DNA from 3 places in the Streptomyces sp. NBC_01255 genome. Region 3 is predicted to be linked to each of the others. Evidence: riboswitches for the same ligand, from Rfam matches in the RefSeq annotation. Region 3 holds a riboswitch; each other region holds the start of a gene.
What was found. A riboswitch is a leader RNA that binds a small molecule or an ion and turns the genes downstream of it on or off. The one in region 3 is predicted to bind cobalamin.

Region 1 (9,609 bases), 1.3 Mb from region 3:
GTGGACTTGGCGGTCCCCTTCTCGCCCCGGACGAGCACACCGCCCACCGCCGGACTGACCGCGTTCAGCAGCAGCGCGAGCCGCAGATCGTCCATGCCGACGACGGCGGTGAACGGAAACCGGGTGCTCATCGGGCGGTCACTCCTTCAAGTTCGATCAGCTGATGCAAGCGGGCCGGTCGGCCCGGGGTGCGACTCTCCACGCCGCACGAGTGGTGCGGCTGGGAACCCGAGCCCGGCCGGAGGCCGGTCGCACGTCCCGCGCGGCCCCGCCGCGCACCCCGCAACCCTCCGCCCCCACTCACGGCGCACCCGGCGGCACGAACGGCAGCCCCGCCGGGGCCCCCTCCTCGATCAGCCGCAGCAGCGCGTCCGTGTCCGCGTGCTCCTCGATCAGGTCGCCGAGCCGGTCCAGCTGCTCTTCCCGCAGCGTGCCGAACGACGTGTCCGGGGCGGGCACGAACCGCCGCCCCGCCGCCGCCGCGACCTCCCGCAGGAACGCCCGGCGGAACCCGTCGCTCTCCAGCGAGCCGTGCCAGTGCGTGCCCCACACGGAGCCGACCCGGCACCCGTCGAGGAACGCCTCGCCGCCGCTCACCTCCGCGACGCCGTGATGGATCTCGTACCCCTCGACCCGCTCCCCGAGCGCCTCGCCGACCGGCCGCGCCAGGGTCTTCTCGCGCGCGAACCGCACCCGTACGGGCAGCAGCCCGAGCCCGTCGACGGCCCCGGCCTTCGACTCGACGTCGTCCTCGATGTGCTCGCCGAGCACCTGGAACCCGCCGCAGATTCCGAGTACCGGACGCCCCTCGGCCGCGCGCCGGGCCAGCTCACCGGCCAGCCCGCGCTCCCGCAGCCACGCGAGCGCCTTCACCGTCCCCCGGGTCCCCGGTACGACGACGAGGTCCGCGTCGACGAGTTCCTCCGGCCGGTCCACGAACCGGACGACGACGCCCGGCTCGGCGGCCAGCGCGTCGACGTCCGTGAAGTTCGACATGAGCGGTACGGCGCACACGGCGACCCGCAGCACGTCCGCGCCGACCGGCGGCGCGACGACGGACTCGCGTACGGTGCCGCGCAGCGAGACCCGGAGCCCGTCCTCCTCGTCGATGCCGAGCCCGTGCGCGTACGGGAGGACGCCGAAGGTCCGGCGCCCGGTCAGACCGTGCAGCATGTCGAGCCCGGGTTCGAGGAGGGTCACGTCACCGCGGAACTTGTTCACGAGGTATCCGGCGACGAGCGACTGGTCCTCGGGGCTCAGCAGCGCCGTCGTCCCGAAGAACTGGGCGAACACCCCGCCCCGGTCGATGTCGCCGACCACGACGACGGGCAGCCGCGCGGCCCGCGCGATGCCCATGTTCACGATGTCCGTGCGCCGCAGGTTGATCTCGGCCGGACTGCCCGCCCCCTCGCAGATCACGGCGTCGTACATGCCCCGGAGTTCCTCCAGGCACGCCATGACCGGCTCGAAGAGTTCCTTCTGCCGCCCCCCGTGGTAGCCGCGGGCGGACAACTCGCCCACCGGCTTGCCCATCAGGACGACCTGGCTGGAGCGGTCGCTGCCCGGCTTGAGCAGGACCGGGTTCATGAGCGCGGTCGGCTCGACCCGGGCGGCCTGTGCCTGCATGGCCTGGGCCCGCCCGATCTCGGCGCCCTCGCGGGTCACGAAGGAGTTGAGGGACATGTTCTGCCCCTTGAACGGCGCCACCTTCAGGCCCTTGCGGACCAGCCAGCGGCAGATGCCGGCCGTCACGACGCTCTTGCCGGCGTCGGACGTGGTCCCGGCGACCAGCAGGCCCCCACCCCTCATGCGTTCCTCCGCTTCGCGCGCTTCACGGCACCGATGATCATGCGGCCGCCTACACAGGCGGCCAGGGTCAGGACGGTCACCCGGCGCGAGAGCCGGACCGCCCGGTCGATGTCGGCGACCTCGACGGGCCGCCCTTCCCCGTTGAGTACGGGCCGGTGCTCGACCCGCCCGCCGTACGAGAGGGTCCCCCCGAGCCGTACGCCGAGGGCGCCCGCGAAGGAGGCCTCGACGGGGCCCGCGTTGGGGCTCGGGTGTTTGTCGGCGTCCGCCCGCCAGGCCCGTACGGCTCCGCGCGGATTCCCTCCGGCGAGCGTCGCGGCGACGGCCGTCAGCCGGGCCCCGGGCCAGCCGGCCACGTCGTCGAGCCGGGCCGAGGCCCAGCCGAAGCGGCGGTGGCGCGGGGACTTGTGGCCGACCATCGCGTCGAGGGTGTTGACGGCCCGGAAGGCGACGAGGCCCGGCACGCCCGCGACGGCGCCCCAGAAGAGGGCGCCGACCACGGCGTCGGAGGTGTTCTCGGCGACGGACTCGACGACCGCGCGGGCCATCGCGGGACCGTCCAGGGACTGCGGGTCGCGTCCGCACAGGTGCGGCAGCCGCTCCCGGGCGACCTCCAGGTCCCCGACGGCGAGCGCCCCGCCGATCGCGCGGGCCTCCCGCCCCAGGGTCGTACCGCCGACGACGGCCCAGACGGAGGCGGCGGTCAGCGCCACGGCGGCGGCCGGCCGGTCCCGTACGGCCCGGGCGGCGAGTGCGCCGAGGGCGGCGGTGGAGCCGGCGCAGACAGCGGTGTGCAGGGCGCCCCAGCCGCGGTGGTCGTGGTGCAGGCGCTGTTCGACGGCGGCGGCCGCGCGGCCGAAGACGGCGACGGGATGCCCGCGGCGGGGATCGCCGACGAGCCGGTCGACGGCGAGCCCGAGGGCCGCGCCGTACACGAATCCGTCCCGGGAGAGGCGGCTGGCTCTGATGCGGCCGGGCATGGCGCAGGTCCTCACTCAGGGTCCGCGCCCTGGATCGACGTGACCGGCGGCGAGAGTTCCTGACTCCCGGACCCTTCGGATCCGGTCACAGTGGCGGGACCGCGCCGGATTCGCACCGGACTTCCTCTGCTGCCGCCGTAATGGCCTCGGCAGTCCACCACGGCCCGCGAACACCCGTCAACTCACCCTTGACCTGCGACAGGTCACTGTGCGAAGCACCACAAACACGGGCCTCGGCAAGCACCACGAACACCGCGGCCGGGCGGTCCGCACCCGAAGGTGCGGACCGCCCGGCCGAAGTACTGCGGAGTGGCGAGGACCGTCAGACGACGATCAGGTAGATGCCGTAGGCCACGGCCGCCAGGCACGCGGCGAAGCAGGCGTAGGCGCCGGTCCGGGCCATCGTGGCCGAGCCGCCCTGGGCGGCGGCCTGCTCCTGCTTGGAGAGGCCGATGATGCCGAGGGTGAAGAGGCCCACGAGGGCGACGGTCGCCACGAGGCTGACTCCGAAGACGGAGCCGAGAGCTGCCCAGTCGATCTTCATGTCGTTGGTTCCTTACACCGCTGCGGCGGGGGCCGGGGGAGCGGCCGGGTCCGTGGGAACCGGCGAGGGGATGGTGGTCTTCAGGTCCTCGTCCGCGACGGCGGCGACGGAACCGGCCGGCGGCGGGGTGACGGCCGCGATCGCGGTGGTCACCACACCCGCGGGCTCGGACTCGCCGTCGAGGTCGTCGTCGGTGACGTTGTTGTGGTCGACCGGCTTGCGGCGGGACAGCGACCAGATGACGGCCGAGCCGGAGACCAGCAGGACCGCGACGGCGGCGATGCCCCAGGGGCCCTGCTTGGTGAGGAACTCGGCACCGGCGCCGACCAGGCCCGCGGCGGGCAGGGTCAGACCCCAGGCGACGAACATCCGGGTCGCGGTCGACCAGCGGACGACACCGCCCTTGCGGCCGAGGCCCGCGCCCATCACGGCACCCGAGCAGGACTGGGTGGTGGAGAGGGAGAAGCCGAGGTGCGAGGAGGCCAGGATGACCGTCGCGGCGCTGGTCTGGGCGGCGAAGCCCTGCTGCGGCTGGAGGTCGGTGAGGCCCTTGCCCATGGTGCGGATGATGCGCCAGCCGCCGAGGTAGGTGCCGAGCGCGATCGCGACGCCGGCGGCGACGATGACCCAGAGGGGCGGGTTGGAGCCGGGGGCGACGACGCCCTGGGTGACCAGGGCGAGCGTGATGATGCCCATCGTCTTCTGGGCGTCGTTGGTGCCGTGGGCGAGGGAGACGAGACCCGCGGAGGCGATCTGGCCGACCCGGTAGCCCTTGGCGGTGTGCTTCGTGTCGGTCTTGGCGCCGATCTTGTACGTCAGCCGGGTGGCCAGCATCGCGGCGAGGCCGGCGACGAGCGGCGCGGCGATGGCGGGGATGAGGACCTTGGTGACGATGGTCGGGCCGTTCACGGCCGACCAGCCGGCCGACATGACCGCGGCGCCGATGAGGCCGCCGAAGAGGGCGTGGGAGGAGCTGGACGGCAGGCCCACGAGCCAGGTCAGCAGGTTCCACAGGATGGCGCCCACGAGCGCCGCGAAGATCACTTCTGTACGAATGCCCTCTTCGTTGATGATCCCGCCGGAGATCGTCTTGGCGACCTCCACGGACAGGAACGCGCCGACGAGGTTCAGCACGGCGGACATGGCCACCGCCGTCTTGGGCTTCAGTGCACCGGTCGAGATGGTCGTGGCCATCGCGTTGGCGGTGTCGTGGAAACCGTTCGTGAAATCGAACACGAGAGCTGTCACGACCACAATGGCGAGCAGCAGCGTGATGTGTTCCATTTACCCAGGCAATCGTTTGACGTCAGTGGCTCGACGAACGTAGGCAACCTGAGTGAACGGAAGGTGAACTGGGGCGGGCGGCGTGGTGTCCCCATCCGGTGTCAAGAGATTCCGCTTAGGCCCCCGTCCGAGGGGATGTCCACGATGCGGTCGCCCTGCGACCCCGGGTAATCCGGCTCTCGCAAGGCACCGGCGGCGCGGCCCGGTTCGTCCCCCGCCGCCCCGTTCCGCCCCCTGGACCGAACCATCCGACCGGGGGACCCCGCCGAGGAGACCCATGTCACTCCCCGGGGTGCCCGACCGCACGAGCCGAGGCGCCCGCCCGTACGAGCCCGGGGTGCCCCGCCCGTACGAGCCGGGGGCGCTCCGGCCGTACGAGAGCGACACCCCGGCCGGGTCCGCCCGGTGGCAGGCCGCCCGAGACCTGCCGACACTGGGAGCGTGCGCCCGGCTACAGCGACGGCAGCGGCCGTCACCACCCTGATCGGTGTCGGTGCGGCCGCGGTAGCGGCCGGCCGGTACGCCAGCGACGTCGCCCTCAAGGCGCCGTCCGGACGACCATTCCCGGGAGACCCCAGACTCACCGTGCACGCCACGGGACCCGAACGGATCACCCTCACCCGCAGCCTCGCCTCGCTGCGCCCCGGTACGTACGGGATCGAGGCCCCCGGCCTGCACGCCGTCCTCGGCCCCGTCCTCGACCGCGTCCCGCACACCGCCGACTCCGTCGTCCGCCGCCTGGAACGGGTCGAGCTCGGCGTCCTCGGCCCCGGTGCCCGCGTCCGCCTCACTCCCCAGCTCCACGTCGGCACGCCGATCAGCGCCCTCGGGCTCGCCCACGAGGACGTCGAGATCCCCGGCGAGCTCGGCCCCCTGCCCGGCTGGCTCGTGGCCGCCCCGCGCACCACATGGGTGATCGCGCTGCACGGCCTCGGGACCACCCGCGAGCACCCCCTGAACCTCGTCCCCTTCTACAACCGCCGCAAGATCCCTGTCCTCGTCCCCGCCTACCGCGGCGACGAAGGGGCGCCCGCCTCCCCGGACGGTCTCGCCCACCTCGGCGACTCCGAGTGGCGGGACGTCGACGCCGCCATCCGCTACGCCGTCCGCCGCGGCGCCGACAAGGTCGTCCTGCACGGCTGGGGGACCGGCGCCGCGATGGCCCTGCGCGCCGCCGCCGAGTCGGGCGTACGGGACCGGATCAGGGGCCTCGTCCTCGACTCCCCGGTCCTGGACTGGGAGGCCACCGTCCGCGGCCTCGCCACGGCCCATCACGTCCCCGGCCCCCTGCTCCCGCTCGCCGTCCGCGCCGCCCAGGGCCGGACGGGCCCCCACGGGGACCGGCTCCAGGCCGCCTCGGAACCGGGCGCCCTGCGTGTCCCGGTCCTCCTCCTGCACGGCCCCGACGACATGCTCGCCCCCTGGGAGCCGTCCGTGGAGCTCGCCGCCCGCCGCCCCGATCTGGTCACCCTGCAGACGGTCCGGCACGCCCCGCACGCGGCGATGTGGAACGCCGACCCCGTCCGCTACGAAGAGGCCCTGCGCCGCTTCCTCACCCCCCTGCTCTGACGACGCACCCCCCCTGCTCCGACGGCCGTTCTGACGGGGCTGCGGATTCCGATTGGGCTTTCGGGCCGTCAGCGGGAAGACTGCCCCCGTGACGTCTCGAAAGCCCGATGAACCATTGGCGCGCAACTCCAGACTCCGACTCGTCCGCCCTCGGGCGCTGGCCACCGCCCGACGGGCCGTGACGACCCGGCGCACCCGGCCGGCGCCGCGGCCGCCCGAGGGCACTCCGCCCCGCGCGGAACTCGCCCGCCAGGCCCGGCACGTCCTCGCCGACGCCGTACGGATCGCCCGCTGGGCCGCCGTCGAGCGCGGTCCCGAATCCGCCCTCCGCACGGGCGCCGAAGCCGGCACCGCCCAGGAACGGGCCGCGGCCGCACTGGACCTGACGCCCGGCCAGATCCGGGCCGGCTGGGACCGGGCCCGGCTGGCGGGACTCGTCGAGCTCCACGGCGACACCGCCCGCCCCGGCTGGCGGCTGCACGCCTGGGACCGCGACGACTCCGCCGTCCTGCGCGGCTGGGTCGCCCTCTTCGACGCCTGGTCCCTGGTCCACCCGGCCCCCGAGGGCGTCGCGCCGAGCGCGGTCGCCGAGGTCGTCGAGGCCGTCCCGCAGGTGCTCTCCCTGCTCCAGCTCTCCCAGGGCCCGGTGCTCGTCCCGGCGCTCCTGGACCTGCTCGGCCAGCGCGTCGAGGAGCTGCGCGAGGAGCGCTGCGAGGTCCCCGTGACCGACCAGACCCCCGAGCCCGCGACGGACACCCCCGAGCTCCCCGAGACGCCTCGCGGCACGGACGGGCTCCCCGCCCTCCTCGACTGGGCACTGGAAGGCCTGGCGGCCGTCGGTGCGCTCACCCTCGACCCCGGCGCGGACGCCCGGCACGCCACCCTGACCCCCCTCGGGAACTGGGCGGTCTGGGTCAAGCTGGAGCAGATCTGCGTCGCCGCCCAGAGCCCCGCGGGCAACATCGAGCAGTCCGCCGAGGACATGCTCCGCGGCTGCGCCCGGCTCACCCCGGGACCGGCCCGCGCCGAGTACCGCGCCTGGCTCGCGGCCCGCACCCTCTCCAGCGCGGTCGCCGAGCTGCTCGCCGTCGCGAGGGGCGAGGACGCCCTCCTGCGCGGCCTCGCCTTCGAGGCGCTCCGGGTCGTCGGAGCCCCCGCCGAGGCCGAGGTCCGGGCCACCGTCGCCGAGCCCTCCCTGCGTCCGTACGCGCTGCTCTGGCTGGCGGAGTACGAGGGCGCCGACCCCGACGACGCCCAGGAGGTGCTCACCCGCGAGGAGGCGACCTGGCTCTGGGTGGACACGGCGGCGGCCGTCGCCGACCACGGCGAGAGCGAGCTGCTCGTCCGCCACCTCGAATCCGCCGTCCAGGGCACCGTCCCGGCGCTGCTCGACGAGGTCAGGGCCGTCGGCCACCCCCGGACCGTCCAGGTCCTGGTCGCCCTGGCCGCGGCCCACCCGGACCCCGCCCTGTCCAAGGCGGTCCGCAGGGCCGCCTTCCAGGTCCACACCGGCGGAGCCTGACGCGCACCGAACGACGACGCCCGGCGCCGCCGATCCGTTACTCCGCGGCGCCGGGCGTGTACGTCCCGAAGCTCCAGATGTTGCCCTCGGCGTCCCGGGCCGTGTAGTCCCGCGAGCCGTACTCCTGGTCCGTGGGCGGCAACACGATCTCGACGCCGTGGGCGACGGCCCGCGCGTGGTGCTCGTCCACGTCGTCCACGTGCACGAAGACGCCCACCGGGCCCCCGCCCGCCATCAGCTTGTCGAAGTCGCTGCCCGTGCCCTTGCTGCCGAGCATCACCATGCCGTTCCCGTACGCGAGCTCGGCGTGCGCGATCAGCCCGTCCTCGGCCTCGTACACGGCGTTCGCCGTGAAGCCGAAGCCCTCGGTGAGCAGCTTGATCGCGCCCTTCGCGTCCTCGTACGTCAGCGTCGGACAGATGTGGGGTGCCTCAGCCATCCCGATCACTTCCTCTCGATTCAGCCGAATGTGACCTGGATCTCAGTCTCTCAGTCCCCATCGACAACTCAGCGGAAGGTGTTGCACTGGGCCATGTCGCCGGTCTCGTACCCCTGGTAGAACCACTGCTGCCGCTGTGCGGCCGAGCCGTGCGTCCAGTTCTCCGGGGTCACCCGGCCCTGGAACTTCTCCTGGATCCGGTCGTCGCCCACCGCGGCCGCCGCGTCGAGACCGTCCCGGATGTCGTCGTCCGTGAGCCGGGTCAGCAGCGGTCGGCCCGTCCTGTCGTCGGGGGTGGTCGTCGCGTGCCGCGCCCACACCCCGGCGTAGCAGTCGGCCTGGAGCTCGACCCGGACGGCGTTGGAGTTCGCGCCGGTCCGCCCGTCCTGGGCGCGGCCGAGGGTCCCCATCAGGTTCTGGACGTGGTGGCCGTACTCGTGGGCCACCACGTACGCCTGGGCGAAGGGCCCGCCGCTCGACCCGAACTTCGTCCGCAGGTCGTCGAAGAAGCCCAGGTCCAGATAGACCTGGCGGTCGCCGGGGCAGTAGAAGGGTCCGACGGCCGAGGTCGCCGAGCCGCACGCGGTCCCGACCCGCTGGGTGAACATCACCGTGGCGGCGCTGCCGTAGGTCCCGCCCCGCCGCGCGTACTCGGTCCGCCAGAAGTCCTGGAGGCTGTTGACGACGGCGACGATCCGGCAGTCCTCACGGGTGTTCGCGTCCGAGCCCTTCTTGCAGGTCTGGTTCACCTGGGCCGCGGAGGACGAGGTCGCGACCGGCTCTTCGCCGCTGTCGGTGAGCCCGAGCTGGTCGGGGCCGACCCCGAAGAGCAGGCCCAGGATCAGCGCGATGAAGCCGATGATGCCGCCGCCGACCGTCGCCTTGCCGCCCGGGACGCGGCTGCTCCGGACGTCCTTGACCTCCGAGGTGTCCAGGTCGGCGTCGTCGTCGAACTGCACGGTCCACCACCCTCCGCGTCACTGCCGCGGCAGTGGCCGCCGCCCTGCGCCGAGTATCGGTCGATCTTCCATCTCTCGCCCCTTTTGAGGCGGATGGGAGAGATCGGAGGGAATGTGAGAAAGATCCGATCTCGCCATCGAACACCCGCATGGCCGAAAACCAGTTGCAGGAGGCCGTTAGACTGGCCGTATGGCCACTCTCCCCGTGCATTAGCGGCGTCGAAGCCCGTCAATAACCGTCCTTCCGCCGTTTCCCATCGCCCTGGAGTCTGTCCGTGATCACCGCCACCGGCATCGAGCTGCGCGCCGGCGCCCGCGTCCTCCTCGAGTCCGCTTCCTTCCGCGTCGCCAAGGGCGACCGCATCGGCCTCGTCGGCCGCAACGGAGCGGGCAAGACGACCCTCACCAAGTGCCTCGCGGGCGAGGGCCAGCCCGCCGCCGGCGCCATCGCCCGCTCCGGTGAGGTCGGCTACCTCCCGCAGGACCCGCGCACCGGTGACCTG
Region 2 (9,609 bases), 6.6 Mb from region 3:
GACGGAGGTCCCGTGCTCTTCGCCCAGCGGGAGGGCCGCGTCCTGGAAGTCCTCGGCCCGTCCCTGCCGCCGCTGGTCGTGGTCGGCTGCGTGCTGGGCGGCGGAGCGCCCGTGGACACGCTGGCCCTCCCCGCGTACGAGCCCGACGCCGGTGACGTACGGGCCTACGAGCTGCTGCGCGCGCGGCTGCGCCGGGCCGTGGCCACCGGCGACGTCGGACTGCTCGGGCAGGTCGCCACCGCCAGCGCTCGACGCGGCCAACACGTACTCGGACACCCGGAGTTCGACGCACTGACCGGCATCGCCCGCCGGGTCGGGGCGGCGGGCGTGCAGATCGCGCACAGCGGCGCGGTGGCGGGCGTGCTCTTCGACCCGGCCGCGCCGGGGGTGCGGCACCGCGTCCGCGGCTGCCTGCGCGCCCTGGACGCCCACGGCATCCCCGCCACCCGGACCTTCACGACCGCCGCCACCACCACCAAGGAGCCCTGGAATGGACCAGCACATCGCGGAGTCGATCGGCCGGCCGGACCTGATACGTCTCGACGACCGGCTGGTCTGCCTGCGTTTTGAGACGATGAAGGTGGTCTCCGCCCTCGCGGCGGTACGCCACCTCCTGGACACCGGAACCGTACGGCGCGGGGACACCCTGCTGGACAGCTCCAGTGGCATCTACGCCTACGCCCTCGCCCTGGCCTGCCATCGGTACGGCATGCGCTGTCACATCGTCGGCTCGTCCACGGTGGATCACACGCTGCGCACACAACTCGCCGTGCTCGGGGCGACGCTGGAGCAGATGGAGCCGTCCAGCGATCTCAAGCTCGACCAGAAGCGGCGCGTCGAGCGGATCCACGAGATCCTCGCCGAACACCCCGAGTACCACTGGATGCGGCAGTACCACGACGACATCCACTACCTCGGCTACCGCGCGATCGCCGACCGGATCCGGGAGGCGACCGGAACGGACGGGCTCACCGTCGTCGGCGGGGTCGGCTCGGGGGCCTCGACCGGCGCCCTGGCCCGCTATCTGCGCGCGCCGGCCGACGAGCCGCGCGATGGCGAGGCCGACGTCGAACTCGTCGGCGTCCAGCCGTACGGCAGCGTCACCTTCGGCGCCGAGCACGTCTCCGATCCCGAGATCATCATCGCCGGGATCGGCAGCTCCATCCCCTTCGGGAACGTCTCCCACGAGCTGTACGACACCCTGCACTGGATCTCCTTCGACGCGGCACTGGCCGGCAGCGTCGACCTGCTGCGCCGGCACGCGGTCTTCGCGGGCCTCTCGACCGGCGCCGGCTACCTCGCCGCCCGCCACGAACGCGCGCGCACCCCCTCGCGGACGGTCCTCTTCATCGCCGCCGACACCGGCCACCGCTACGTCGACACCGTCTACGCACGGCACCGCGAGGCCGTACCTGTCGAGGGCCTCGCCCCGCGCGACGTGAAGGACCGGAGCGAGCTGGTCCTGCCGTGGTCCCGGATGCACTGGAACCGCGCGTGTGTGTGAGGACTCGTACGTTTCAGCGAGGTGATCACTCGTTGGTGAGTTCACCTGCGCCGTTCCCCTGGTGGGCGTGACGCTGGGGGAGAAGTGGCGGCGAGAGCGCGGCCGGGGCACGGAGCCCCGGCCGCGCCGCGGGCGGGGGAATGGCATGACGCGGGAGTCGGGACCCCAGGCGGGCCTGGACGAGCGGGCGGTGTTGCTGGCGGCGGGCCTCGCCGACCTGGCGGTGAGCACGCTGAGTTCGGGACTCGGGGCCGTCCGCGGCCTGTTGAGGCGTTCGGACGCCGCCGAGGTGGCGGCGGAGGCCGAGCGGGATCTGGAGGCGCGCGGGCGCCTCGTCCTCGACAGGTACGCGTCGCCGCCACCGGCCCACCTGGAGGTTCTCGCCCGGCACGTGCTGGCCCGGCGGGCCGACGATGACGTCTGAGCGCTGGGATCCCGCCGCGTTCAAGGCGCGCGTCGACGCCGTGCTCCGGCGGTACGTCGCCCAGGAGGCCGACCTGCTGTCCGAGGTCGATCCCGCGCTGGGCCCGGTGGCCGGGCAGCTGGAGGCGGCGACCACGGAGGGCAAACGGCTGCGGGCGGCGTTCTGTTACTGGGGCTGGCGCGCGGTGGGGCAGCCCGACAGCGAAGCGCTGCTGCGGGCGGCGGCCTCGATGGAGATCGTGCACGCGGCCGCGGTCGTGCACGACGACCTGATCGACGACAGTCCGCTGCGGCACGGCCGGCCCACCGCGCACCTGGCCCTGCGCGACGCGGTGGAGCACCACCCGCGTCCCGCCGAGGGCGCCCGGTCGCTGGCGATGCTCGTCGGGGACCTGCTCATGTCGCTCGCCGGCCAGCTCTTCGTCACCAGCGGACTGCCGGCCGCCTACCTCGGCCGGGCCCGTCCGCTCTGGGCGGCCCTGGCCCGGGACCTGATCGCGGGCGAGTGCCTGGAGATCCTGCACACCGGCGCGGCCCCGGACACGGCGGCGTCGCTGAAGGTGATCCGCTACAAGACCGCCAAGTACACCGTCGAGCAACCTCTGTTGATCGGCGGCGCCTTGGCCGGGGCCGGGCGGCGGCTGCGCGAGGGCTACTCCGCGTACGGGCTGCCGCTCGGAGAGGCGTTCCAGTTGCGGGACGATCTGCTCGGCCTGTTCGGAGACCCGGAGGTCACCGGAAAGGCCGGCGCCGACGACGTACACGGCCGGCGGCCCACCGCCCTCCTCGCGGAGACCTGGCGGCTCGCGGGGGACGAGGACCGCGGGCGGCTGCGCGACCTGCTCGGCACGTCGGACGACCCCGACGGCGACGCCCTGGACGCCGTACGGGCGGTCATGCGGCGACTGAAGGCACCCGAGCGGGTCGAGGTCATGATCACCGAGCGGGTCGAGGAGGCCCTCCGCGCCCTCGACGCCCTGAACCTGCCCGCGCCTGCCGCCGCCGCGCTCACCGGCCTGGCGCACTCGGCGGCGGTCCGCCGCTCCTGACGCACTCACGCACTCACGCACTCACGGACTCACGGACTCACCGACCGACGGACGACCAGGAGAACAAGGAGCCCCGCCATGACCCGGACCACCGAGGCGTCGACGGACGCCCTGCGGAAGACCGGCGACGAACTCGCCGACGCCACGGTCGCCGCGCTCTTCGAACGCGGCGAGGTCGGTACGTTCAACACCCTGATGCGGTACGTCTCCACCGCCGGCGCTCCGCTGCCGGACGGGCTTCCCGACGTCGCCCGGGAGTACCTCCGGGCCACGAGCGCCCCGCCGGCCTGGGTGGACTGGGGGGAGATGGAGAAGGCCCGGCTGTTCTTCATCGACAACAACGTCCACATCTCCACCGCGCTGTCCTTCGCCGCCATGCCCGCCTGCTACCTCGTCCCGCACGTGGCGAAGCTGCTGTCGACGACCCACGGACTGAGCTACCCGTCCACCCGCATGGCGGAGACAGGCCAGTTCACCGTCTACCTGATGCGGCCCGACGCCTTCGAGGCGGGGAGCCGCTTCATCCCCGCCGCGCAGAAAGTCCGCCTGCTGCACGCCTCCATCCGCCACCACCTCACCCGCGAGAACCGATGGGACGCCGGGGCGTTGGGGGTGCCGATCTGTCAGGAGGACATGATCGGCGGGCAGATGTTCTTCTCGATGCTCGTCCTCGACAGCCTCCACCGCCTCGGCATCCACATGACCTCCGAGGGCGCGGACGCCTACTACTACGCCTGGCGCGTGGTCGGCGCCATGCTGGGCGTCGACCAGGACGCCGTACCGAAGAGCCTCGACGACGCCCGCCGCTTCCTCGACCAGTACATGATCCGCTACATGGGCCCCTCCCCGGAGGGATCCCATCTGACCCGGCAGCTGATCGACCTCTACGAGGAGGTCGTGCCCGGCACCCTCTTCGACCCTGTCGTCTCCGCGCTCATCCGCTACCTCGTCGGCGACACCTGCGCCGACTGGCTGGACGTCCCCCGCACCCGCTGGGACACCCTCGTCAAGTCCGTCCCCCACCTCCTCGGCGTCCTGGAGACCATCGAGGACCGCTCCCCGCTCGGCGCGTGGGCCCTGGACCGACTCGGCCACCTCACCACCGTCCTCGAACTGTCCTCCCTCACCCGCGGACGCGTCATGCACTACGCCATCCCCGAGGACCTCAGGAAGGAGTACGGCCTCTCGGCTATCCCGGCCCGCACGCGCCGCTGGACGCCCCCGGCCGCCACGGTCTCCCCGTGATCCCCGTGATCCCCGTGATCCCCGCGCCCCCGCCGCTCGGGCGGGGGCGCGAGGATTCCCTGTCGCTACGGCACGGTCAGGGGGTGGCGAGTTCCGCGCGGACGGTGCGGGCCGCCGCGACCAGGTTCTCCAGGGAGGCGCGGGTCTCGGGCCAGCCTCGGGTCTTCAGGCCGCAGTCGGGGTTGACCCAGAGCCGCTCGGCGGGGATGGCTTCGAGGCCGGTACGGAGCAGCTCGGCGGCCTCGTGGGCGCTCGGCACGCGCGGCGAGTGGATGTCGTAGACACCGGGTCCCGCCTCGCGCGGGTAGCCGTGCGCGGCGAGTTCGCGGGCGACCTGCATGTGGGAGCGGGCGGCCTCCAGGCTGATGACGTCGGCGTCGAGGTCGTCGATGGCCTGGACGATGTCGCCGAACTCGGCGTAGCACATATGGGTGTGGATCTGGGTCTCCGGGCGCACTCCGGCGGTCGTGAGGCGGAACGCCTCCGTCGCCCACGCCAGGTACGTCCCGTGGTCGGCGGCGCGCAGCGGCAGGGTCTCGCGGAGGGCCGGCTCGTCCACCTGGATGACCGAAGTGCCCGCCGCCTCCAGGTCGTTCACCTCGTCGCGCAGGGCGAGGGCGACCTGGCGGGCGGTGTCGGCGAGGGGCTGGTCGTCGCGGACGAAGGACCAGGCGAGCATGGTGACCGGTCCGGTGAGCATGCCCTTGACGGGCTTGGCGGTGAGGGACCGGGCGTACGCCGTCCAGCGGACCGTCATCGGCGCGGGACGGGAGATGTCCCCGGCGAGGACGGGCGGCCGGACGTAGCGGGTGCCGTAGGACTGGACCCAGCCGTGTCGCGTGGCCAGGTAGCCCGTGAGCTGCTCGGCGAAGTACTGGACCATGTCGTTGCGTTCGGGCTCGCCGTGGACCAGGACGTCGAGGCCGGTCTTCTCCTGGAAGGCGATCACGTCCTGGATCTCGGACCTGATGCGCTCCTCGTACCCGGCGGTGTCGATCCGCCCGGCCCGCAGGTCGGCCCGCGCGGTCCGCAGCTCCGCGGTCTGCGGGAACGAGCCGATGGTCGTGGAGGGGAGCAACGGAAGCCGGAGGGCGGCGTGTTGGGCGCCCGCGCGGTCGGCGTACGGCTGGGGGCGGCGGGTGTCGGCGTCGGTGACGGCGGCTGCGCGGGAGCGGACGGCCGGGTCCTGGGTGATCGGGGAGCGGGCGCGCGAGGCGAGGTCGGCGCGGTTGGCGGCGAGTTCGCCGGTGATGGCCCCGGTGCCCTGCGAGAGTCCCTTCGCGAGGGTGACGATCTCGGCGGTCTTCTGGCGGGCGAAGGCGAGCCAGCGCAGGATCTGCGGATCGATCTCGCGTTCCGCCGTGGCGTCGAGCGGGACGTGCAGCAGGGAGCAGGAGGCCGCCACGTCGACGCGGTCGGCGAGACCGAGGAGGGTGCCGAGTGTGGTGAGCGACGCGGCCAGGTCGTTGACCCAGATGTTGCGGCCGTTGACCACTCCGGCGACGAGTCGCTTGCCGGGCAGGCCGCCGATGGCGGCGAGCGAGTCCAGGTTGGCGGCCGCTCGCTCGGTGAAGTCGAGGGCCAGCCCCTCCACCGGCGCCTTGGCCAGCACCGGGAGGGCGTCGCCGAGCCGGTCGAAGTAGGAGGCGACCAGGAGCTTCGGACGGTCCGTGAGCGCGCCGAGGTCGCGGTAGGCGCGTGCGGCGGCGTTCAGTTCCGCCGGGGTGCGGTCCTGGACGAGGGCGGGCTCGTCGAGCTGCACCCAGTCGGCGCCCGCCGCGCGGAGGTCGGCGAGGACCTCGGCGTACACCGGAAGCAGCCGGTCGAGGAGGGTGAGCGGATCGAAGTCGGCCGCCACGCCGGGCGCGGGCTTGGCGAGCATCAGGTAGGTGACGGGGCCGACCAGGACGGGCCGGGCGCCGAGGCCCAGGTCGAGAGCTTCCCGGAAGCCCGCGACCTGCTGGGAGGAGTCGGCCGAGAAGACCGTGTCAGGTCCCAACTCCGGGACGAGATAGTGGTAGTTGGTGTCGAACCACTTGGTCATCTCCAGTGGCGCGACATCCTGGGTGCCGCGTGCCATGGCGAAGTAGCCGTCGAGCGGGTCCGCCGCGACGGCGGCCCGGTGGCGGGCGGGGATCGCGCCGACCATGACGGTGGTGTCGAGGACGTGGTCGTAGTACGAGAAGTCGCCGGTGGGGACCTCGTCGACACCGGCGGCGGCGAGCTGCCGCCAGGTGGTACGGCGCAGTTCGGCGGCGGTCGTCCGGAGGGCGTCGGCGCTGACGCGGCCCTTCCAGTAGCCTTCGACGGCCTTCTTCAGTTCCCGGTCGGCGCCTTGGCGGGGGTAGCCGTGCAGGGTGGCCTGCGCTGCCGCGGCTGCGGACTTGGTGGTCACGGAGATCTCCTTCGCGAGATGAATCCCTGAGGTCCCGGTGACGGGACGAGGGCGCGAAGGGTGACGGAACGGACGGTGCGACCCGGCGCGGTGCGACGCGGTCGTCCTTCTCGCTCTGTACGCCGACCCGCCCACGAGGTCACCGGAACATCCGCGCGCGGAATCGTCCGCGTGCGGGCAACGGGCAGGTCTTCGGACTCGCGGGCACGTCCTCACGGGGGAGGACACCTAATGGCCGTCGCTTCCCAGACCCTTCCCGGGTCCAGTGCTGATGACGGCGGTCGTTCCCGCTCACCGCTGCGGGGCAGTCCCGGATTCCCACCGGGTTCCCTCTTACGACGCATCCCGTCCGGCTGACGGGGGCGAACCAGCTGCACCCGCAGCGTAGCCCGGTCCTCGCGGTCTTTGCACGCAAGGGGACTCCGGGGCCCCAGCAGGCCCCGGAGTCCGTCAGGTCACGTCGTGCTCAGGCGCCGCAGAAGGACACCGTCCGTACGTAGCCGCCGAGGTTCTCGTCGTCGGTGCCCAGCAGGGTGTCCGTGGAGTCGGGCAGGCACTCCACCGCCTCGATCTTGTACTGGGGGTACGTCCCGAGCACGGTCGGGGAGGCCGCGAGGGAGACCCGGACCCGGCCCGTCGCCGAGATCGTCACCCGGCCGGCGTCGCTCACCGCGGAGTCGAACGGGCCGCCGTCACCGGCGTCCGCCGCCGAACCCACGACGAGCCGGCCGGCGGCGGTCACCGCGATGTCGGAGATGTGCCGCGTGCCGGCGTCGTCCGGGTACGTCGACCGGTAGGTCCGGTTCGTCACCGCGCCGAACAGCGGCTGCCCCCACGCGGCGAACGTCAGGGGCGCCGCGTACAGGGTGGCGGGACGGTCGGGCCCCGCGCCCCGGTCCGCCCACAGGGCGGCGAGCCTTCTGCCATGTGTCGGCGGCGCCCGCCGGGGCGGAGCCGGGCGTCGTCAGCAGCGCGGTCGCCGCGGTGAGCCACGCCATGCGCTGCAACATCGGAAGTTTCACGGGAGTCGCTTGCCTTCTCTGTCCGACAGACGCGAGGTCACGCGCCGGACGTCAGGCTATTGATCTTGGTCGGGAAGCCCCCAGCACCGTTTGACCCGTTCGCCGGAGCGCGCGGTCGGACTGAGAGGGCGCACGGCAGATGTCGCGCGCCCCTTCCGGATCTCAGCGAGCCGCGCGCGCTGCCGTTCGCGGCTCGGCCGGTCCCCGGAACGGCAGCGTCCGGCTGAGGACGAGGTTCGTGGTCGTACTCCCGAACCGGGCCAGCGCGTCGACGAGCTCCTCCAGATGGGACATCGACGTGGCCGCCACCTTCAGGACGTAGCAGTCGTCCCCGGTCGTCCGCAGACACTCCAGGTACTCCGGGCGCTCACCGAGCAGCCGGCGCAACGGCTCGTGCCGTGTCCCCGGGTACTTCAGCCGGACCACCGCGAGCACCGGATGGCCGGTCCGCTCCAGGTCCACCTCCGCCCGGAACCCCGTGATCACCTCGGCGTCCTCCAGACGCCGCACCCGCTCCTTGGTCGCCGACGCGCTCAGGTTCACCCGCCGCGCCAACTCCGTGTACGCGATCCGGCCGTCCTGCTGGAGTTCCCTCAGGATCGCCCAGTCCGTCGCGTCGAGGGTCTCGGTCATCCGGCCAGATTACCGGCGGATCCACGGCCGAAGGGCCTCGGAACAGGCGGGAATCCCTTCTGCGGGACCCTGCCGCCTGACTAGCCTCGTTCTCGTGAAGATCGGAGTCAACATCCTCAACTTCGGACCCGGCACCGACCCCGGAGTCCTGCGGAACTGGGCTCGGACCGTGGAAGGCCTGGGTTACGACCTCCTGATGGTCTCGGACCACATCGCCGTCACACCCGACGTCGCCGAGCGCTATCCGGCACCCTTCTACGAGCCGTTCACCACCCTCTCCTGGCTGGCCGGCCTCACCACCCGCGTCCGGCTCGGCACGACCGTGCTCATCGCCCCCTACCGGCACCCCCTGCTCACCGCCCGCATGGCGGCCAACCTCGACCAGCTGAGCGGCGGGCGGCTGGTCCTCGGCATGGGCGTGGGCTGGGCACGGCAGGAGTTCGCCGCCCTCGGCATCCCCTTCGAGCGCCGTGGCCGGCTGACCGACGAGCACCTGCGGGGCGTCCGGGAGGCGTGGGCGAACACCGCGGACTACGGGGAGAGGAGGATTCCGGTGTGGGTCGGCGGCAACAGCGACGCGGGGATGCGGCGTGCCGTACGGCTCGGGGACGCCTGGCACCCGCTGCGCCCCACCCTGCCGTGGCTGCGCGAGGGCGCCGACCGGCTGAAGGCCGCCGCGGACGAGCTGCGGCTCCCCGTGCCGGCGCTGGCTCCGCGGATCGCCCTCCAGGTCACCGCGGCACCGGTCACCGGCGCGGACCGGCTCGCGGGGCACGGCACGCTCGACCAGATCCTCGACGACCTCGACGGACTGCGGCTCCTTGGCGCCGAGTCCGTCGTCCTCGACCCGTATGCGGGGAACCCGAGCGAGACACACCACCCGGAAAAGGCCTGGCAGGCACTCACCGCCGTGGCCGGGTCCCTCTCCCTGTCCCACGACTGACCGCTGTCCCTGTCCCTCTGCCGAACGGAGCCATCGCATGATCACTCACGACGACCACACCCTCCTCCGCCGGGCCATCGCGCTCGCGGCCAAGGCGAAGGACGGCGGCGACCCGCCCTTCGGCTCGCTGCTCGCGGCACCGGACGGGACGGTGCTGGCGGAGGAGTACAACACCACCCTCACCGACCGCGACATCACCGCGCACCCCGAACTGAAGCTGGCGCGCTGGGCCGCGAGGGAGCTGGACGCGGCCACGGCGGCGGAGACCACGATGTACACCAGCTGCGAGCCCTGCGGGATGTGCGAGCCCGTCATCCGGCTGGCGGGGCTGCGGCGGGTCGTGTTCGCCCTCTCCGGCGAACAGCTCCTGGACATCAGGCCGGCCGGCGGCAAGC
Region 3 (9,609 bases):
GCTCGGTCTCGTGGCAGGCGCGCGGATTGACCAGGCAGGAGGTGATCTTCAGGTTGAAGGTGTGGTCGAGGCAGGCCTGGTTGCAGCCGATGCACGTGTTGATCGTGTCGGCGCGGCCTTCCGAGGCCTTCGCGACGAAGGCGGGGTCGGCGAGGAAGGGGCGGGCCAGCGAGACCAGGTCGGCCCGTCCGTCGGCGAGGATCTCCTCCGCGACCTCGGGGGTGTTGATGCGGTTGCTGGTGACGAGCGGGACGGAGACCGCGCCCATCAGCTTCTTCGTGACCCAGGTGTACGCGCCGCGCGGCACGGAGGTGGCGATGGTGGGGATGCGCGCCTCGTGCCAGCCGATGCCGGTGTTGATGATGGTGGCGCCGGCCGCCTCGATCTCCTTGGCGAGCCGGACGACCTCCTCCAGGGTGGAGCCGCCGGGCACGAGGTCCAGCATGGAGAGGCGGTAGACGAGGATGAAGTCCGCGCCGACCCGCTCGCGGATCCGGCGGACGATCTCCAGCGGGAAGCGGACCCGGTTCTCGTACGAACCGCCCCACCGGTCGGTGCGCTGGTTCGTCGCCGCGGCGATGAACTCGTTGATGAGGTAGCCCTCGGAGCCCATGACCTCGACGCCGTCGTATCCCGCCTGCTTGGCGAGCTCGGCGCAGCGGGCGTAGTCCTCGACGGTCTGCTCGACCTCGGCGTCGGTCAGCTCGTTCGGTACGAAGGGGCTGATCGGGGCCTGGATGGCGCTGGGCGCCACGAGGCCGGGGTGGTACGCGTACCGGCCGAAGTGCAGGATCTGCATCGCGATCCGGCCGCCCTCGCCGTGCACGGCGTCGGTGATCAGCCGGTGCTCGGCGACCTCCTCGGCGGTGGTGAGCTTGGCCCCGCCGTCCCAGGGGCGGCCGGCCTCGTTGGGCGCGATGCCGCCGGTGACGATGAGGCCGACGCCGCCGCGGGCGCGCTCGGCGTAGAAGGCGGCCATGCGCTCGAAGCCGTGCTCCGTCTCCTCCAGGCCGACGTGCATCGAACCCATGATCACCCGGTTGGGCAGGGTCGTGAACCCGAGGTCGAGCGGGCTCAGCAGATGCGGGTACGGGGTGGGTGTGGGGGTCGCGGTCATGGGGGCGCCTCCTCGCGCAGGATCAGTCGACCTCAGTTCTAGGGGACCCCTCTCTGTTATGCAACTAGTTGCAGAAGATTCGGAACGTGATGTCTACTACTCAGTAGCAAGAGGTGCTGCCTGCAGCCAGGCGTCCAGCTCCTCCGGTGTACGGGGCTCGGGCGCGTCCGGGGCGAGCAGCCCGTGGGCGCGCAGCAGCCGGGCGACGGACGTGCCCCAGGGCCGCCGCAGCCGCGCCGCGTCGAGCAGGGCGTCGTCGCCGAGGAGCTCGGCGACCGGACCGGTCCGCAGACCGGCGGGGGAGAGCACCGCCGCCTCGTCCGCCCAGCGCAGCGCGAGATCCACGTCGTGCGTCGCCATCACCACCGTCGTGCCGGACGCGCGGAGCCGCGCGAGGGCGTCGAGGAGCCGCTCCTGACCGTGCGGATCGAGCCCGGCCGTCGGCTCGTCCATGATCAGCACCCGGGGTCGCATGGCCACCGCGCCCGCGATCGCGGCCCGCTTGCGCTGCCCGTACGACAGCAGATGCGTCGGCCGGTCCTCCAGGGCCACGATGTCCAGCGCCTCCAGGGCCTCCCGCACCCGGAGCCGTACCTCCTCCTCCGGCAGCCCCAGGTTCATCGGCCCGAAGGACACGTCCTGACCGACCGAGGCCGCGAACAGCTGGTCGTCCGGGTCCTGCACCACCAGCTGCACGGTCGTCCGCAGCCGGGTCAGCCCCTTCCGGTCGTACGTCACCTCCGCCCCGTCCAGGAGCAGCGACCCGCTCCCGCGCCGCAGCCCCCCGCTGAGCAGCCGCAGCAGCGTCGTCTTGCCGCTGCCGTTCCGCCCGAGCAGCGCGATCGCCCGCCCCTCCGGCACCGCGAAGTCCACGTCCGACAGGACCGCCGGCCCGTCCTCGTAGGCGAAACCCGCCTTCACCAGCTCCACGACGGGCGTCGCGGAGGTCGTCGGAGACGTCACGGCAGGAACCTTTCGAGTACGAGGGTGAGGGCGACGAGCCCGCAGAGGAGCCCGACGGCCGCCGCCAGGAACCGGCGGGAGACCGCGGCCGTGGGGACCAGGACCCGCAGGGTCCCGTCGTAGCCGCGCCCGGCGAGCCCCGACTGCAGGCGCTGCGCCCGGTCGAAGGCGCGCACGAACGCCGTGGCGCCGAGCCCGGCGAGCGAACGCCAGGTCGCCGCCCGGGTGGTGTGCCCGAGGCGGGCGGCCTGCGCCTGGCGGATCTTGGACAGGGAGTCGAGGAGCAGGAAGATGATCCGGTACATCACGAGCGCCACGTCCACCACGGGAGCGGGCACCCCCGCACGGACGAGCCGGGGGAGCACGTCGGAGACGGGCGTCGTGAACGCGAAGAGCAGCACCCCCAGCGAGGCGGCGGCGGTCCGCAGCAGCAGCTCGCCCGCGTGGACGGGCCCGCCGGGCGCGAGGGCCACGAACCCCCGCGCCCCGCCCACCTCGAAGAGCAGCGGCACCGCGCCCGTGACGCAGAACCCGAGCGGCACGCGGAACGCCCGCCACAACTGACGGCCCGCCACCCCGGCCGGGCCCAGCAGGACCGCGAGCGTGGCCGCCGCGACGAGCACCGCACCCGGCCACGGCGGCAGACACACCGCGCAGAGCGTGAGACCGAAGCCGAGCAGGGCCTTCTCGACGGGATGGCGGCGGCGCCAGCGACTGCTGTGCGCCGCCGCGTCGATCGGCAACATGGGCGGCTACGCGTCCTTGCCCTCGGCTTCGATGCGGGAGCCCGCGGTCGCGGCACCCGCTGTGTCCGCGCTCTCCGCACCCTCGCCGGCCTGCGACGCCAGCGCGCGGGCCTCACCCTGCCGACGTCCGCGCCGCACACCGAAGTAGTAGGCGAGGACACCGGCGCCCAGCGCCGCCTGGAGGGCGAACAGTGCCGACTCGATCTCGCCGGACGGCGGCTCGTACAGGGGGCTGAACCACGGCTCGTAGTCCGGCTGGAGCTCCGCGATCGCGGTCTCCGCCTCCGCGTCCGCCCCGGTGAACGGCTCTTCCTTGTGGTCGCCGAGCCCCAGCGCGAGCGGCAGCACGGCGAGCGCGGCGACGACGAGCAGGAGCAGGGCGTTGATCTTCGTGTTCCGGCTGACGGTGAAGCTCATCGCGCGGCCGCCTCCTCGTGTCGCTTCGTGGCGGACCGGGTCAGGACGCCCAGCCGGGTCAGCTCGCCCTTGCTGGACTGCATGAGCAGCCGCATCACGAGCACGGTGAGCAGGCCCTCGCTCACCGCCAGCGGGATCTGTGTCACGGCGAAGATGGAACCGAACTTGGCCAGGGCGCCCATGATGCCGCTGCCCTGGTCGGGGAAGGCCAGCGCGAGCTGGACGCTCGTGACGCAGTACGTGGACAGATCGGCGACGAACGCGCCGAAGAAGACGGCGACCATCAGCGGCGCACCGAACCGGCGCACCAGCAGATAGGTCCCGTACCCCGCCCAGGGCCCGACGATCGCCATCGAGAAGGCGTTCGCGCCGAGCGTGGTGAGCCCGCCGTGGGCGAGCAGCAGGGCCTGGAAGAGCAGGGTGATCGTCCCGAGGACCGCCATGATCGGCGGCCGGAAGAGGATCGCGCCCAGACCCGTACCCGTCGGATGCGAGCAACTGCCCGTCACCGAAGGGAGTTTGAGCGCGGACAGGACGAACGTGAAGGCGCCGGAGGCGCCGAGCAGCAGAGTGGACTCGGGGTTGGAACGCACCTCACGGGTGAGCGCGCGAACCCCGTGGACGACGAACGGAGCGGCCGCGACGCCCCAGGCGGCGGCGTGAACGGGGGGCAGATACCCCTCGGCTATATGCATGGTTGGGAGACCCTCTCCAGCACCTCGTGGATGGACAACGCACCCTGGCCGGTCTCCTGGCTGACGGTCATACGTCCCGACTCCGCCTTCCCACACCGCGGTGGTCTCCCACAACGGTCCAGTGGCTTGCCCGCGGGGGTCTCCCATGGGTGTGGAGCCGGAACTCCCGATCACAGTGGCGAGGGCCGCACCGGTACCGCACCGGTTTCCCGTACACCAAGGCCCTGCGACACTAGTGCGTTGACCAGGTGCATTACAACGCGGAGGAGCACGGAGCGGTGAGTGATGTTCGACAGAGGGTCAGTTCCGGGTCCCCACTCGAACCGGAGATCGGCTTTTCCCGGGCCGTTCGAAAGGGTGCGTACGTGGCGGTCGCCGGGACCGCTCCCATCGGCGACGACGGGGCCGCCGTCGCGCCGGGTGACGTGTACGCCCAGACCGTCAGGTGTCTCGACATCGCCGAGGAGGCACTGAAGGCGGCGGGTGCGTCACTGGAGGACGTCGTGCGCACCCGCGTCATGCTGACCGACGTGACCTCGTGGAAGGAGGCCGCGCGGGCACACGGGGAGCGGTTCTCGGAGGTTCGGCCGGTGACGACCTTCGTCGAGGTCTCGCGGTTCATCGATCCCGCATGGCTCGTCGAGGTGGAGCTCGACGCCGTCGTCGGCTGACGGCGGGGAGAGCGGGCCGACCGGTGGCCGGCCCGCCACCGCTTCGTACTACTTAGGCTCCGTCGCGATCTGGATCAGGTTGCCGCAGGTGTCGTCGAAGACGGCGGTGGTGACGGGGCCCATCTCCAGGGGCTCCTGGGTGAAGTGGACGCCGAGGCCGCGCAGACGGGCGTACTCCGCCTGCACGTCGTCGACCGCGAACTGGGCCAGCGGGATGCCGTCCTGGACCAGCGCGTCGCGGTACGGCTTGACCGCCGGATGGCCGGCGGGCTCCAGGAGGAGTTCGGTGCCGGCGGGCTCGTGGGGCGAGACGACGGTCAGCCACCGGTCCGTCTCGCCCAGCGGGACGTCGTGCTTCTTCACGAAGCCGAGGATCTCGGTGTAGAAACGCTCGGCCTTGGCCTGGTCGTCGACGAAGACGCTGGTCAGATGGATCTTCATGAGGTGCTCTTCTCCGGTCCTGGGGTGTCGGGCACGGGCCATCGCTCGGTGATGTGCCGCAAGGGGGTGGTGTTCAGGTCGTGGAACTTGTAGCGGCCCTCTCGCCTGGTCTCGACGAGCCCGGCGGCCTCCAGCACGGCGAGGTGCTGGGAGACCCCCTGGCGCGAGATGCCGAGCTGATGCTTCATGCTCAGGCGCGAACAGATCTCGAACAGTGTCTGTCCGGATTTCTCCGTGAGCTCGTCGAGGATCGTGCGGCGGGTGGGGTCGGCCAGGGCTTTGAAAAGGTCGTCGGCCACCACCCCAGGATAGGCAACTCCTCACTTGCTTATCAAGTCGACACCCTCGCCCCTTCCCTCCGTCCCTCCTGCCTCACTCCTTGCGATAGGCGTACGCCTCCGACGCCGCCGCGGCGACCGCGTCGAGATCCCCGCCCGCGCTCGCCGTCACCAGCGCCGCGACCGCGCCCTCGACGAACGGCGCGTCGACCAGCCGGGCGCCCTCCGGCAGCTCGTCGCCCTCGGCGAGCAGCGCCTTCACCGTCAGGACCGCACTGCCCAGGTCGACGAGGAGCGCCACCCCGGCGCCGCCGTCGACGGCCTCCGCCGCCGCGCAGATCAGCTCGGCGCTCGTCCCGAGACCGCCGTCGGGGAGCCCGCCTGCCGGCCGGATCGGCGCCGTCCCGCCGCTGCCCGCGAGGCCCTGGGCCAGCGCCGCCACCGAGGCCGCGACATCCGCGCTGTGCGAGACCAGCACGATGCCGACCGGCGCGGTCTCGCTCACGCGGCACCCTCCGTACGGGCTGTGGCGGCGAGCTCGGCGAACAACAGCGCCGACGACGTCGCCCCCGGGTCCTGGTGCCCGATCGACCGCTCGCCGAGATAGCTGGCCCTGCCCTTGCGCGCCTGGAGCGGTACGGTCGCGAGCGCGCCCTCCTCGGCCGCCGCGCGCGCCGCCCCGAAGGAGCTCCACAGCCCCTCCACGGCCGGGACGAGCGCGTCCAGCATCGTCTTGTCGCCCACCTGGGCGCCGCCCAACTGGGCCACGGCGGCCACACCTGCACCGAACGCCTCCGCGAGCCGCTCCCGGTCGACCCGCTCGCCCTTGCCCAGCGCCTTGCCCGTACGGCGCAGCAGCGTCCCGTACAGCGGCCCCGAAGCACCGCCCACCGTGGAGATCAGCTGCCGCCCCGCGGCGACGAGCACCGCACCGGGCGTCGCGGGCGGTTCCTTCGCCAGCAGCTCCGCCACGGCCGCGAACCCTCGCTTCAGATTGACGCCGTGGTCGGCGTCACCGATCGCCGAGTCCAGCTCGGTGAGCCGATCGGCCTCACGGTCGACGGCCCCGGCCATCGCCTCCAGCCACCGCACGAGAAACTCCGCGCCGAATGTCTCACCCATGTCTGCGTCCTTTCCCTCTCCCACACCGTCTCCCCTACGTTGCCTCACCGACCCCAGCGCAGCGCGGGCGTCTGCACCGGCGCGTCCCACAAGCGCAGCAGCTCCTCGTCCACCTCGCACAGGGTCACCGAGCAGCCGGCCATGTCGAGCGACGTCACGTAGTTCCCGACGAGTGTCCGGGCCACCGGGATCCGGCGCTCGGCCAGCACCCGCTGCACCTCGGCGTTGAAGCCGTACAGTTCGAGCAGCGGGGTCCCGCCCATGCCGTTGACCAGCGCGAGCACCGGACCGGACGGACGCAGGTCCTCGACCACGATGTCGACGGCGTAGTCCGCGATCTCCCGCGAGGTCATCATGGCGCGCCGCTCGCGGCCCGGCTCGCCGTGGATGCCGATGCCCAACTCCAGCTCGCCGTCGGGGAGATCGAAGGTGGGGCTGCCCTTGGCGGGGGTGGTGCACGCGCTCAGCGCGACCCCGAAGGACCGGCAGCGCGCGTCCACTTGGCGGGCGATCGCCTCCACCCGCGCCAGTGGGGCGCCTTCCTCGGCGGCGGCCCCCGCGATCTTCTCCACGAACAGGGTGCCCCCGGTCCCACGCCGCCCCGCCGTGTACAGGCTGTCGGTCACCGCCACGTCGTCGTCGACCAGGACCTTCGCGACCTGGATGCCCTCGTCCTCGGCGAGCTCCGCCGCCATCTCGAAGTTGAGCACGTCGCCGGTGTAGTTCTTGACGACGAACAGCACCCCGGCGCCGCTGTCGACGGCGGCCGCGGCCCGCACCATCTGCTCGGGCACGGGCGACGTGAAAACTTCCCCGGGGCACGCCGCCGACAGCATCCCGGGCCCCACGAACCCGCCGTGCAACGGCTCGTGCCCGGACCCGCCCCCGGACACCAGCGCGACCTTCCCGGCCACGGGAGCATCCCGCCGCACGACGATCCGCCGCCCCACGTCCACGGTCAGCTCGGGGTGGGCGGCGGCCATCCCGCGCAGAGCGTCGGCCACGACGGTCTCCGGGACGTTGATCAGCATCCTCACGGATACCTCCTGGTGAGACTAGCAGGCATGTGGCTGAGCAGGCTTTTCGCAGGTCAGAATGGGTGAGGCCGGTCATTGATCTTGGCGGTTCATGGCGCCCGGGGGCGGTTTCGAGCGGTACTGGTGCTGACCTGTTGCTGACTTTTCTGACTGCCCGTCAGGGATGGGTTGAGCTGGGTGCTCTTTGCACTTGTGCATGATGGCGCAATTATCGGCATGGGGGTCCGGTTGCGCACTGGTGCGTCGCGGCCGGAGGTGGCCGATCCCGTGTCGGCAGGCTTTGTGTGGCGCCTCGGGGCTCAACTGTGGCCGGCTGGATGGCGAGTGTCCGTGCGCGGGGATGCATGCTCGAAACGCAGGCCACAGATGAGCTGGCAGGTAATACAGTTCTTGGCCGTGGACTCCCCGTTGAGGAGTCCGTTGCGGTCCTGGGGAAGTGATGCGCGATGGGGCTGTCGGGCGGGGCAGCGGATAAAGCGGGCAACCGGTACGAGAACTGGTGGACCGCGCTGAAGGTTGCGGACCTCCTGCGAGGAGAGGCCCCGCGGATCCGTCTTGAGCCTCCGGGGCAGGCCGGTGAGGGCATCGAGTTCCAGCTCGTGGCCAAGGGGCAGACCTGGTGCGATCAGGTGAAGGACGTGGCTTCGAAGGGGCCATGGACGCTGAAATCCGCGGCAGCCCTTCTCACGGCCGTGTCCGGCCACCTTGCCGGCGGCAGGAAAGTGCGACTCGTTCTCTCGACCGGGGCGCCCAGACTGCAGGACCTCGCCGGCCGTGCGAGGGCCGCTGTCACCCTCGCCGAGTTCGAAGAGATTCTCACCGACACCCAAGGGAGCGACTTCACGGTCCTGTGTGGCACTTGGGCCGATGACGGCAGACTCGTAGCCCGGGAGACCGCCTGGCGGTACCTCCGGTCCGTGTACGTGGAGCACTACCCGCCGGAGAACCTGCGCCAACTGGTCCACCTCACTTACGAGCAACTGTTCGTAGGGAATCCTGAGGGAATCGTCAGGCAGCTGAGCGGATACCTGGACGACAACCTCCACAAGTGGCTCACCGGGTCCGAGATCCGTAACCACTTGCTCTCTCTCGACGGAGTTCGACTCCGGCTGTTGGCCGGGGACAGCAATACGCTCAATTCCCTGGCGGACACCAAGGACGGGTTCCTGCGGCGCGTGCGTGGTACAGCGCCCATCCTCGGACTGGCCGCGCGTCCTCACCTCGACCAGCTGTACCGTCGGTTGGTGGCGGAGAACGGTCCGCAGATCGTGTTGTGCGAGGGACGGGCGGGCTCGGGTAAGTCGACGGTTGTTGCGGATGTACTGGAACGCCTCGCAGACCAGGGGTGGCCGATCGCCGCTGTTCGTATGGACCAGGCTGATCTGTCGGTGCGAACGGCGAGAGATCTCGGCACCATGATGAATCTGCAGGATTCGCCCGGGATCCTGCTGCCCGGAGTCGCCGATGGAAGGTCAGGGCTCTTCGTCATCGACCAGCTGGACGCTGTCAGTCTGTACAGCGGTCGCATGGCGGATGCTTTCGAGGCCGTTGAGGGAGTACTCGCTCAACTCTCGGTCGCGCCGAACATCAAGGTGCTCTTGGTGGCCCGTACCGTCGACATCGAACAGGACGGCAGGCTCAGCAGACTGATCACGGCGGACGCACGAGCGGCGAGATTCCCAGTGGGGGAGCTGGCCGAAGAGTCAGTGCGTGCCGTACTCGCCGCGAGTGGGAACGATCCCGACAGCCTGAGCCCGGTGACGCTGGAGCTGCTGCGCACCCCTCTGCACCTGGCGGTCTTCAGTACCCTCCCCCTGCCGCCCGCGCAGTGTCCTACCGAACTTTGCAGCAGCTCTACGGCGGTTACACCAAGGAGGTGCGCAGACGTGTCGGAATCCGGAGGGAACGCTTCGACTGGCAGGGCATCACCGGCGCTCTGTGTGCCTTCATGAGCGAACGGGAGAGTCTGCAGGCACCACTCTCCCTCCTCGACAGCTACGCGCTGGAGGACGTCGAGGCCTTGAAGTCGCAGGGGGTACTGGTGGGCGACGAGGAACACGTCGGGTTCTTCCACGAGACCTACTTCGACTACCTCTTCGCCCGGTCCTTCCTCACGACCGGA

Region 1: another riboswitch for cobalamin. It lies ahead of OG357_RS30460 (cobalamin biosynthesis protein); the one in region 3 lies ahead of OG357_RS36150 (energy-coupling factor ABC transporter permease).
Region 2: another riboswitch for cobalamin. It lies ahead of metE (5-methyltetrahydropteroyltriglutamate--homocysteine S-methyltransferase); the one in region 3 lies ahead of OG357_RS36150 (energy-coupling factor ABC transporter permease).

Annotation. Positions count from the first base shown of each region.
Region 1 covers NZ_CP108474.1:6,731,318-6,740,926, forward strand. Annotated here, with positions in the region: gene OG357_RS30450 (putative cobaltochelatase) at 1-131, opposite strand, end outside; gene OG357_RS30455 (cobyric acid synthase) at 301-1,809, opposite strand; gene OG357_RS30460 (cobalamin biosynthesis protein) at 1,806-2,789, opposite strand; cobalamin riboswitch at 2,824-2,963, opposite strand; gene OG357_RS30465 (hypothetical protein) at 3,112-3,333, opposite strand; gene OG357_RS30470 (inorganic phosphate transporter) at 3,346-4,617, opposite strand; gene OG357_RS30475 (alpha/beta hydrolase) at 5,059-6,186, shown strand; gene OG357_RS30480 (hypothetical protein) at 6,275-7,708, shown strand; gene OG357_RS30485 (VOC family protein) at 7,746-8,147, opposite strand; gene ypfJ (KPN_02809 family neutral zinc metallopeptidase) at 8,216-9,106, opposite strand; gene OG357_RS30495 (ABC-F family ATP-binding cassette domain-containing protein) at 9,382-9,609, shown strand, end outside.
Region 2 covers NZ_CP108474.1:1,430,897-1,440,505, reverse strand. Annotated here, with positions in the region: gene OG357_RS06150 (GHMP family kinase ATP-binding protein) at 1-570, shown strand, start outside; gene OG357_RS06145 (pyridoxal-phosphate dependent enzyme) at 491-1,504, shown strand; gene OG357_RS06140 (polyprenyl synthetase) at 1,650-1,928, shown strand; gene OG357_RS06135 (polyprenyl synthetase family protein) at 1,918-2,976, shown strand; gene OG357_RS06130 (oxygenase MpaB family protein) at 3,055-4,221, shown strand; gene metE (5-methyltetrahydropteroyltriglutamate--homocysteine S-methyltransferase) at 4,298-6,616, opposite strand; cobalamin riboswitch at 6,783-7,003, opposite strand; gene OG357_RS06120 (hypothetical protein) at 7,083-7,427, opposite strand; gene OG357_RS06115 (Lrp/AsnC family transcriptional regulator) at 7,801-8,271, opposite strand; gene OG357_RS06110 (LLM class flavin-dependent oxidoreductase) at 8,366-9,214, shown strand; gene OG357_RS06105 (nucleoside deaminase) at 9,252-9,609, shown strand, end outside.
Region 3 covers NZ_CP108474.1:7,991,870-8,001,478, forward strand. Annotated here, with positions in the region: gene OG357_RS36130 (NADPH-dependent 2,4-dienoyl-CoA reductase) at 1-1,117, opposite strand, end outside; gene OG357_RS36135 (ATP-binding cassette domain-containing protein) at 1,214-2,080, opposite strand; gene cbiQ (cobalt ECF transporter T component CbiQ) at 2,077-2,826, opposite strand; gene OG357_RS36145 (energy-coupling factor ABC transporter substrate-binding protein) at 2,833-3,243, opposite strand; gene OG357_RS36150 (energy-coupling factor ABC transporter permease) at 3,240-3,938, opposite strand; cobalamin riboswitch at 3,967-4,202, opposite strand; gene OG357_RS36155 (RidA family protein) at 4,217-4,609, shown strand; gene OG357_RS36160 (VOC family protein) at 4,658-5,050, opposite strand; gene OG357_RS36165 (ArsR/SmtB family transcription factor) at 5,047-5,349, opposite strand; gene OG357_RS36170 (PTS-dependent dihydroxyacetone kinase phosphotransferase subunit DhaM) at 5,423-5,833, opposite strand; gene dhaL (dihydroxyacetone kinase subunit DhaL) at 5,830-6,450, opposite strand; gene dhaK (dihydroxyacetone kinase subunit DhaK) at 6,495-7,487, opposite strand; gene OG357_RS36185 (hypothetical protein) at 7,934-9,439, shown strand; gene OG357_RS36190 (hypothetical protein) at 9,436-9,609, shown strand, end outside.